DNA from 3 places in the Ralstonia sp. 110700041-2 genome. Region 1 is predicted to be linked to each of the others. Evidence: predicted binding sites of a transcription regulator. Region 1 holds the regulator's gene; each other region holds the start of a gene.
What was found. The regulator FliA, encoded in region 1, starts transcription of late flagellar genes. The targets are predictions, from matches to a motif close to CTAAAGTTTNNNNNNNNNNNGCCGNTA.
Positions count from the first base shown of each region.

Region 2: the regulator FliA is predicted to act here: its motif matches at 1,308-1,334, upstream of fliD (flagellar filament capping protein FliD).
Region 3: the regulator FliA is predicted to act here: its motif matches at 1,279-1,305, upstream of ACUXH0_RS00650 (flagellin N-terminal helical domain-containing protein).

Region 1 is NZ_JBSFAI010000003.1:211,883-215,156, forward strand. It holds gene flhF (flagellar biosynthesis protein FlhF) at 1-483, shown strand, start outside; gene ACUXH0_RS05885 (MinD/ParA family ATP-binding protein) at 499-1,284, shown strand; gene ACUXH0_RS05890 (RNA polymerase sigma factor FliA) at 1,293-2,054, shown strand; gene ACUXH0_RS05895 (nucleobase:cation symporter-2 family protein) at 2,433-3,274, shown strand, end outside.
Region 2 is NZ_JBSFAI010000018.1:62,797-66,070, forward strand. It holds gene fliD (flagellar filament capping protein FliD) at 1-1,265, opposite strand, end outside; gene uvrA (excinuclease ABC subunit UvrA) at 1,463-3,274, opposite strand, start outside.
Region 3 is NZ_JBSFAI010000001.1:138,618-141,891, forward strand. It holds gene fliD (flagellar filament capping protein FliD) at 1-148, opposite strand, end outside; gene ACUXH0_RS00650 (flagellin N-terminal helical domain-containing protein) at 347-1,168, opposite strand; gene ACUXH0_RS00655 (LuxR C-terminal-related transcriptional regulator) at 1,575-2,210, shown strand; gene ACUXH0_RS00660 (putative bifunctional diguanylate cyclase/phosphodiesterase) at 2,216-3,274, opposite strand, start outside.

The DNA of each region.
Region 1 (3,274 bases):
CTGAACGACCTGCGCGAGAAGCACGTGGTGCTGATCGACACCATCGGCATGAGCCAGCGTGACCGCGCCGTGTCCGAGCAGATGGCGATGCTGCATGCCGTGGGCCCGTCGATCAAGCGCCTGCTGCTGCTCAACGCTGCCAGCAACGGCAAGACGCTCGATGAAGTCGTAGGTGCCTACCGCGACGCCAACCTGGCCGGCTGCATCCTGACCAAGATCGACGAGGCTGCCTCGGTGGGCCATGCGATGGACGTGATGATCCGTCGCCGCTTGCCGCTGCACTACGTGTCGTACGGCCAGCGTGTGCCGGAAGACATTGCAGTGCCGAACAAGAAGCTGCTGATCCACCGCTCGTTCCGGGCCGGTGCAGAGCAGTCGTCGTTCTCGCTGGATTCGGATGAATCGTTGCTCGTGGCGCAAGGCGCGGTGTTACGCAACGCAGGCAACCGCGAACCCGGCCTGGCCGCTTTCGATTTCGCCTGACAAGGGGGCGCGACCATGACGACGCCATTCGCCAAGGATCAAGCCGCAGGGCTGCGGCGCATGCTCGGTCATGCCGCTGCCCGCCGGGTGCTGGTGATCGGTGCGGAAGAGCAGGTCGATGACTTTGTCGACAACCTGCGCATCGCGCTGTCCGCCATGGGCCGCGACACGGCGGTAGTGAACGCCCAGACCATGCTCGCCATGCCCGGCGTGCTCGAGCAGTACGACGAGACGGCGGATGTGACGCTCGTGGCCGCGCATTTTGGCACCCGGGCGCTGAGCACCGTGGCTGAGGCGTGCGACGACGTGCTGCTGACCTTCTCGGATGGTCCGGAAGGCCTCAAGAGCGCGTACACGCTACTCAAGAAAACCGCTGTGCTGCAAGGCAGCGCTGGCATCCGCACCGTGGTGTGCGGCGCGCACTCGGTGGATTCCGCCGTGCGCGTGTTCGGCAACCTGGCCAACACCGTGGGCCAGTACCTGAACACCCGTATCGATTTCGCCGGCTACCTCCCTGAGGACCGGCACGTAGAACTCGCGCTCTCGCTCGGCAAGCCCGTGGCGAGTGCGTTTCCCGCATCGCCTTCGGCCATGGCCTTCCGCCAGCTTGCCGAAGAAATGTTGAGCTGGGCCAGCGCCGAGGCCCAAGCCGGTGATGGCAGTGTGCCGTCGCGGGTGGTCATGTCGGCGCGGGCACCGGCACAGCTGGCAGATGAATCGGCGCAGGCAACGTCAATGTCGGCATCGACAGCGACAGCGACACCCGGCGCCACCGCACGCGCGGCCGAATTGGTTTATTGAGGCGCAGCATGAACGAAGCGTCAAAGGCAGGCATGGATATGTACACCGCAACCGGTCGCAAGACCAAGTCCGACGAGATGGCCACGTACGCACCCCTGGTGCGCCGCATTGCCAACCAGATGATGGTCAAGCTGCCGGCCAGCGTTGAGCTGGACGACCTGATCCAGGCCGGCATGATGGGCTTGCTCGATGCGCTGTCGCGCTATGAGGAAACGCAGGGCGTGCAGTTCGAGTTCTACGCGGCCCAGCGTATTCGCGGCGCGATCCTGGACGAACTGCGCGGCTCGGATTGGCTGCCGCGCGGCCTGCGCCGCAACGCGCGCACGATCGAGCAGGCAATCCAGAAGCTGCAGCAGCAGAAGGGCCGCGCGCCCACCGAAACCGAGATTGCCGTAGCGCTGGGCATGTCGCTGGCCGAATACCAGAAGCAACTGGTCGACCTGCAAGGCAGCCAGTTGCTGTATTACGAAGATTTCGACCGTGAAGACGCTGACGCCTTCATCGAGAACCGAGCACCCGAGAACGACGCCACGCCGCTGGACCAGCTGCTGGACCACGACCTGCGCGAATCGGTTGTCGCTGCCATCGAGGGACTGCCCGAGCGCGAGAAGCTGATGATGAGCCTCTACTACGAGCAGGATCTGAACCTGCGTGAAATCGGCGCCGTGATGGGCGTGTCGGAGTCGCGCGTGTGCCAGATCCACAGCCAGGCGATTGCCCGCATCCGTTCGCGCCTGCGCGATCGCGCATGGCTGCCGACGCCGACCTGATATGAGGTCGGCTGAGAGCTGCTAACAAAACCCTCTGCTTCACTGGGTTGGATGGCGGCTCTTGGTCTCAGCTTTACCTGCCAGGTATTTCTACTGCGCGGTCAGCGACTCATGTCGCGGCCGCGCTTTTTCTTTGGGGCCTCGGTCACGAGGCACGCTTGGAGGCGTGAAACAGGTAGATCACGGCGCACATGCGTTTCAGAACGCAAAATATGTACACAAAAAACGTATGTAATTGTTGACAGAAAAATGGCGCCCATCCAAGATTCCGGCAAATACGCGGCATCACGCCGCATGAATGCCGGCGGATGGAACCCGCCCCATCCGCCTAAAGCACGCTCCCGGCATTGACACGGGGGCGGCCCCAGGAGACAGACAATGCGCCAATCCCCCGGCCAACCCACGCCTTCTTCGTCAACAATCGCTCACGCCGTTGCCGATCCCGTCAACGAGTTCCTGCCGCTGCCGCGCCTGTTCGCGCTTGGCCTGCAACACCTGCTGGTGATGTACGCCGGGGCGATTGCCGTGCCGCTGATTGTCGGCAATGCGCTCGGCCTGTCGAAGAGCGATCTCTCCTATCTCGTCAATTGCGACCTGTTTGCGGCTGGGATCGGCACGCTGATCCAATCGCTCGGTTTTCTGATTTTCGGGATCCGCCTGCCGGTCATGATGGGCGTCACGTTTGCCGCGGTTGCCCCGATGATCGCCATCGGTGTGGAGCCCGGCATGGGGCTGCCCGGCATCTTCGGGGCGTCGATCGTTTCCGGCGTGTTCGGCATTGCCGTTGCACCGCTGATGGGGCGGCTGCTGGGCCTGTTCCCGCGCGTGGTGACGGGCACGGTCATCATGCTGATCGGTTTTTCGCTGCTGAGCGTGGGGATCAACTGGGCTGCGGGCGGCCAGCAGATGATTCCGCAGGTGGTGGATGGCGCGCGCCACATGGTGCCGAACCCGGCGTTTGGCGATCCGTTCGGCCTCGCCATTGCGGCGCTCGTGCTGGTGACGATCCTGCTGCTGACCAAGTTCGGTAACGCGCTGCTGTGCAATATCGCGGTGCTGCTTGGCATCGTCACGGGCACGCTGGTGGCTGCGGCGTTCGGCAAGGTGTCGCTGGCCGACGCGAGCGCCGCGCCGCTGATGACGCTGGTGACGCCGTTCTACTTCGGGATGCCGAAGTTCGAGCTGTCGGCCATCATCTCGATGTGCATCGTGATCGTGAT
Region 2 (3,274 bases), on a different contig from region 1:
CCGGCTTGCGTGGTCGTTGAAAACGACGCGACCTTCAGCAGCGAATCCGTTGCCATGCCGGTGCCGGCAAATACGGCCGCCACCTGGCTGGGCGATTTCTTCAGGGCCGCGGACAGCTTGGGGTCGTCAATCGACAGCGTCCCTTCCTTGTCCATCGTCACGCCGATGCTGCCGAGCGACTGGAACGCGCCGTTGCCGATGCCCTGGCCCAGCACGTCTGTCAGCTGGTTGATCATCGCCTTCGTGCTGACGTCGCCGGCCAGCGCGCCGTTGTTGGCGGCGTTCGCGGTATCGAATTTGGTCAGCGCGTTGAGCTGGATGCGCAGCGCGTTGTACGCCTTGACGAAGTTCAGCACCGACTGGCTGGCCTGGCCCGCGTCGCTGCCCACCGTCACGGTCGTGCTGCCGGTCTTGGCGAGCGTGAACGACGTGCCATCCACCACGTCCGTCAGTGTGTTGGTGGCGCTTTGCACGCTGATGCCGTTGACAGTGGCAAGCGCGTTGCGGCCTGTGGCGACCTCGGTCATGTTCTGCGTGCCGGCCGGGTCGTGGCTCAGCAGGGATTGCAGGGCCGGGTCGCCCGACACGGAAATCTTCATCTCCGAATTGGCGCCGCCCGCAGTGGACGTCAGCACCAGCCGATAAGGCGAACTGCTGCCGTCGTTGACGATGCTGGCCGAGACGCCAAGGTTGGCGCTATTGATGGCGTCGCGGATACCGGCGAGCGTGTTGTTCGATGGGTCGATCGTGATCGAGCTGCCGGCCTGGTTGCCGTTCTGCGTGAACGTGGCGCCCGTGTATTTGCCATTGGCAAAGCTGCCGCCCGAGACATTCCCAAAAGAAAAGGTGAGGGTGGTGGGCGTGCCGCCGCCAATGGGCGTCTTGCTGGACGCCTGCCCGGCGGCCGATACCACCTGCGCCTGCGCAAGCTGCGTCACGTTGATTTGGTACGAGCCAGCCGGCGCCGTATTGGACAGCGAAGCCGTGAGGATCGACGTGTCGTGCCCGCTGGCCTTGTTGCCGGTGAATGTGTCCGGGTTGTTCAGGGCCGCCATCGCGGTCTGGACGGTCGACAGCGCGCTTTTGAGCGAGCCGACTGCCGACAGTTGCGCCTGAAAGGCCTTTTGCTGCGTCTGCCGCAGCGTCATGCCCTTGCTTTCCGCCTGGATCAGCTTCGTGACAAGGGTGTTGACGTCGATGTTCGTCCCGATGCCCGGAATGGAGATCGGCGGAACGTAGTTGTTGCTCGTGGACGAGGTGGCCATGGTCGGACGCGCGCAAACGCTTTCTTCACAATCTCCACAATGTGACGGCGGCGAGGCGCCCTTCTTTAGGGCAAACCCAGCTCCGACAGGCTTTCTGCCCGGGTTTGCTCAGGAAAGCGAAAGGATTGCTGGCGCCACATGAAGCTTGCGCCCCACGCCGGCGGTCTCCACCTGGGCGGAGACCGCCGCGCGCCACGCTAGACCGTCTCGCCTTCCTTGCTCGGATCGACCTGCTTGCCGCGCGCCAGCACCGGCACCAACGCTGCGCCAGTATGGCTGGCCGCCACGCGCGTCAACGCCTCCGGCCCGCAAGCCGCGACGATCGTGCCGCCTTCATCGCCGCCTTCGGGGCCGAGATCGAGAATCCAGTCCGCCTCGGCAATCACATCAAGGTCGTGCTCGATCACGATCACGCTGTGGCCACCGTCCGCCAGGCGATGCAGCACGCGAATGAGCTTGGCCACGTCGGCCATGTGCAGGCCCACCGTCGGCTCGTCCAGCACGTAGAGCGTGTGGGGCGGCTTCTGGCCGCGGCGCGTCACGTCGTCGCGCACCTTGGACAACTCGGTGACAAGCTTGATGCGCTGCGCCTCGCCGCCGGACAGCGTGGGCGAGGGCTGGCCCAGCGTCAGGTAGCCGAGGCCCACGTCCTTCATCAACTGCAGCGGGTGGGCGATGCTGTTCATCGCACCAAAGAATTCGACCGCTTCGTCGATCTCCATGGTCAGCACATCGCCGATGTTCTTGCCGCGCCAGGTGACGGCCAGCGTTTCTGCATTGAAGCGCTGGCCGTGGCAGACGTCGCAGCCGACCTTCACGTCGGGCAGGAAGCTCATGGCGATGGTGCGCACGCCCTGGCCTTCACAGGCAGGGCAGCGGCCGTCGCCGGTGTTGAACGAGAAGCGCGAGGCGGTGTAGCCGCGTGCCCGCGCCTCGAGTGTGTCGGCAAAGAGCTTGCGGATGGTGTCCCACACGCCGATGTACGTGGCGGGGCAGGAGCGCGGCGTCTTGCCGATCGGCGTCTGGTCGACTTCCAGCACGCGGTCGATGGTTTCCCAGCCGATGACGCTGTCGCAGCCGTGCCAGTCGTGTTTGACGTCGAGCTTGCGCGGCATCTTCGCCTCTGGCGCCTCTGCCTGCGCGGCTTTGCGTGCGCGCCGCGTAGCCGGCGAAGACAGCACCGAACGGCCGACCGCATCGAGCAGGTTCGTCATCAACACATCACGCGCCAGCGTCGATTTGCCCGAGCCCGAAACGCCCGTAATCGCCACCAGACGCGACAGCGGCATCGTCGCGGTGACGTTGCGCAGGTTGTGCAGCTTGGCGCCGTGCACCGTCAGCCATTGCTCCGGCACCGCCTGCGTGCCGCCGCGCGGCGCAACCACCTGGCGGCGGGGCTGCAGCGGATGCTCGATCGGCTGCGACAGGAACCGGCCCGTGAGCGAATCCGGCTGCGCGGCCAGATCCTGCACGCCGCCTTGCGCAACCAGCGTGCCGCCGCGCTTGCCGGCACCCGGGCCGATGTCGATGATGTGGTCGGCCCGGCGGATGGTGTCTTCATCATGCTCGACCACCACCAGCGTGTTGCCCTTGTCGCCCAGCTTGCGCAGCGCGTCGAGCAGGATCTGGTTGTCGCGCGGATGCAGGCCGATGGTCGGCTCATCCAGCACGTAGCACACGCCTTGCAGGTTGCTGCCGAGTTGCGCAGCCAGGCGGATACGCTGGGCTTCACCGCCCGACAGGCTTGGCGCGGCGCGATCCAGGCTCAGGTAGCCCAGGCCGACTTCCTCCAGGAACGACAGGCGGCTGTGAATCTCGGCCACCACATCGCGGGCGATGTCGGCGTCCCGGCCGGTCAGGTCCAGGCCCTCGACCCAGCGGCGGGTCTGGCTGACCGTCCACTGCGCAATGTCGACGATGGGCCTGTCGGCAAAGGTGACGGCGCGCGCCGTCGGGTTCAGGCGCGTGCCGTTGCAATCCGGGCAGGGCAGGTCGGTCATGCCTTCGGG
Region 3 (3,274 bases), on a different contig from region 1:
GCTGTGTCTGCAACTGTGTCAGCGGCTGGCTCTCCACCTTCATGAGGCTGGTCACCAGCGAATTGACGTCGATGCTCGTCCCGATACCGGGAATGGAGATCGGCGGTACGTAGTTGCTGGTCGAGGAGGAGGTAGTGGTAGTCGCCATGATCGGGTCCGATAAGCATCTGCGCCAGCGGAAGTCTCTCTACACAACGGCACGGGCCGCAGCTTCTTTAGGGCAGGTTATGCAGGCGCCACCCACGCAGAAGAGGGGTATCCGACAAAAGGAAAAAGGCCGACGCCCCCGAGGAGCGCCGGCCCTTGGCCCAGCCGCAAGACGGCTGGGTGGCATCCAGCTTACTGATTAGCCCTTCAGCAGGCTCAGGATGCTGTTCGGTGCCGAGTTGGCTTGCGCCAGCATCGCCGTACCCGCTTGCTGCAGGATGTTCTGACGGGTCATGTTCGAGGTTTCCGACGCATAGTCCGTATCGATCAAGGACGACTTGGCAGCCGACAGCGCGGTGTTGTTCGACGTCAGCGTGTTGATCGTCGAGTTCAGACCACTTTGCTGAGCACCCAGGTTGGCGCGAGCCGCCTTCAGGTTGGTCAGATCGGTGTCGATGGCCGCCTGTGCGGCGGTCGCGTTGGCAGTCGAGGTCACGCTCGTGCCGCTCAGCGTACCGAAGGTCGACAGGTTGGCGTTGGAGACCGAGGTCACATCGGTCGCGGCATTCTGGCCGTACTGGAACGTCGTGGCCGTAACCGAACCGTCGAACAGCTTGTTGCCGTTGTAGTTCGCGTTGGTCTCGATGTTCTTGTTGGCGGTGGCCAGCTTTTGGTATTCCTTGTCCAGGTTGGCCTGGTCGGTGGTCGACAGACCGCCGTTGTTGGCTTCCACGGCCAGTTGGCGCATACGTTGCAGGTTGTTTTCAACCTGGCCCAGGTACGAGTCGGCCGTTTGCAGATACGACATCGCCTGGTTGGAGTTCTGGATACCTTGCGTCTGCGAGTTCAGCGTGGTGGTCAGGCTGGAGGCCACAGCGTAGGCGGCGGCGTCATCCTTCGCGCTGTTCACGCGCAGGCCGGTCGACAGACGTTCCAGCGAGGTCTGCAGCGCATCCTTCGATGCCGACAGTGCTTGCTGCGTTTGCAGGGACGAGATATTGGTATTAAGGCTGAGGGACATGACGGCTCCTAAGTTTCCCGATGGTTTGTTGCCCGTGTTTGCTGATTCCGGCTAGGCCGGGCAACGTGACCTGCAACTTGAAGGGGATCAGGTCTGCGTTGTACTCAGGTTATCGGTGGCCTCGGAGGAAAGTTTAGGGTCGCCTTGACAAATTTGTGCGTCGGCGGCGGTTTGGGCTTGCGGGCGCCTGACTTTCGGCACCCCTCCAAAAGAGGCGGTGCGCCTGCTTCTTGGCCTTCGGGCCCTCGGCTATACTCGTTCGACCAGTTCATAGGCGCCTGCATCTTTCTATATAGAGCGCCACATACAGCACAGATGGGGAGTTGCAAGCCCGCCAGACGGCCCAAGGCCTGCCGGCGGAAAGAAGAGCTCGATGCGAGCCCGCGTTTGACCCGCAACACCCACCATGCTCAATGTCCTGATCGTCGAACCGCACGATATTGCCCGTGTCGGCCTGCGCCAGATCCTCAAGGATTCGCGCCTGGCCCGGCAGATCGAGGCCGTGCCGGACCTGCGCGATGCCAATAACGACCTGCTCGCACAGCGCGAGTGGGACGTCATGCTGTTCTCGGTGGAATCGGCCACCGGAGACGAATTCCAGACCATCAAGACCGTGCGCCAGCAGCATGCGCGTTTGGCCGTGCTGGCGCTGGGCCGCCACCCGGAAGCGCTGCTTGCCGTACGGGCGCTCAAGGCGGGCGCCGCCGGCTACCTGCCGATGGACGCCAGCCAGCCGCAACTGCTGGCAGCCATCAACGCCATCTCGAAAGGCAAGAAATACCTGCCTTCGGACCTCGTGGAAGTCCTGGCCGACAACCTGAATGTCGACTGGGACAAGCCCCGCCACGACATCCTCTCCGACCGTGAATTCCAGACGCTGCGCATGCTCGGCTCCGGCCGCACGCTGGGCGAGATTGCCGAGGCGCTGCAGATCAGCGTCAAGACGGTCAGCGTGTATCGGGGGCGCGTGCTCTCGAAGATGAAGCTGCGCAACAATGCCGAGCTCACCATGTACGTGGTCAGCAACAGCTTGCAGATCTGAGCGCGCTATGAGAACCGCGGGACACGCTCGCCGTAACGGCGGGCGTTCTCGCGCACGAGATCCTGTACCGCAGCCGGTTCCAACGGCCGCGTGAGCAAATAGCCCTGAAACTCGTCGCAGCCGACTTCGCGCAGGAATTCAAGCTGGCCGATGGTTTCCACGCCTTCGGCCACGGTCTTCATGCCCATGGCTTGCGCCATCATGATGATGGCCCGCGTGATGGCCGCGCGCTCGACCACGTGCGGCAGGTCTTGCACGAACGAACGGTCGATCTTCAACGTATCGATCGGGAAGCGGTGCAGATACGACAGCGATGAGTATCCGGTACCGAAATCGTCCAGCGCCAGCGATACGCCCATGGCGCGCAGCTCGGTCAGCAGGGCATGCAATGACGGATCGTCGCGAATCAGAATGCCTTCGGTCATCTCCAGTTCCACCGCGTTGCCGGGCAAGCCACTGGTCGACAGCGCGCCACGCACCATCCCGCTCAACTGCCCGGAGCTGAATGCCTGGCCCGAGAGGTTGATCGACATGCGCAAGTCCGGCAGCCCGATGCGGCGCCAGCGTGCAAGCTGGTCGCAGGCGGCGCGCAGAATCCAGCGGTCGATCTCGACAATAAGACCGGTTTCTTCGGCGTCCTGAATGAACTGGCCGGGCATCATGTGGCCGAAATCGGCCGAGTTCCAGCGGATGAGCGCTTCCACCCCGACAATGCGGCCGCTCCTGACGTCCACGCGCGGCTGGTAGTCCGCATAGAACTCGTTGCGGTCGCTCGCGCGGCGCAGGCCCGATTCAATGCGGAAGCGGCGCGAGACGCGGTCGTCAAGGTCGCTGGTAAAGGTCTGGAAGTTGTTGCGCCCGCGCTCCTTGGCCAGGTACATGGCGGCATCGGCCTTGCGCAGGAGCGTGTTCGGGTCGTCGCCGTCGTGGGGTGCCACGGCAATGCCGATCGACACGCCCAGATACAGCTCCTGCCCCTCGATATGGAAGGGCGCGCTGATGGCCGAGAGGATGCGCTCGGCCACGCGCCGCGTGCCCAGGCCATCGAGCGCTTCGAGCATGAC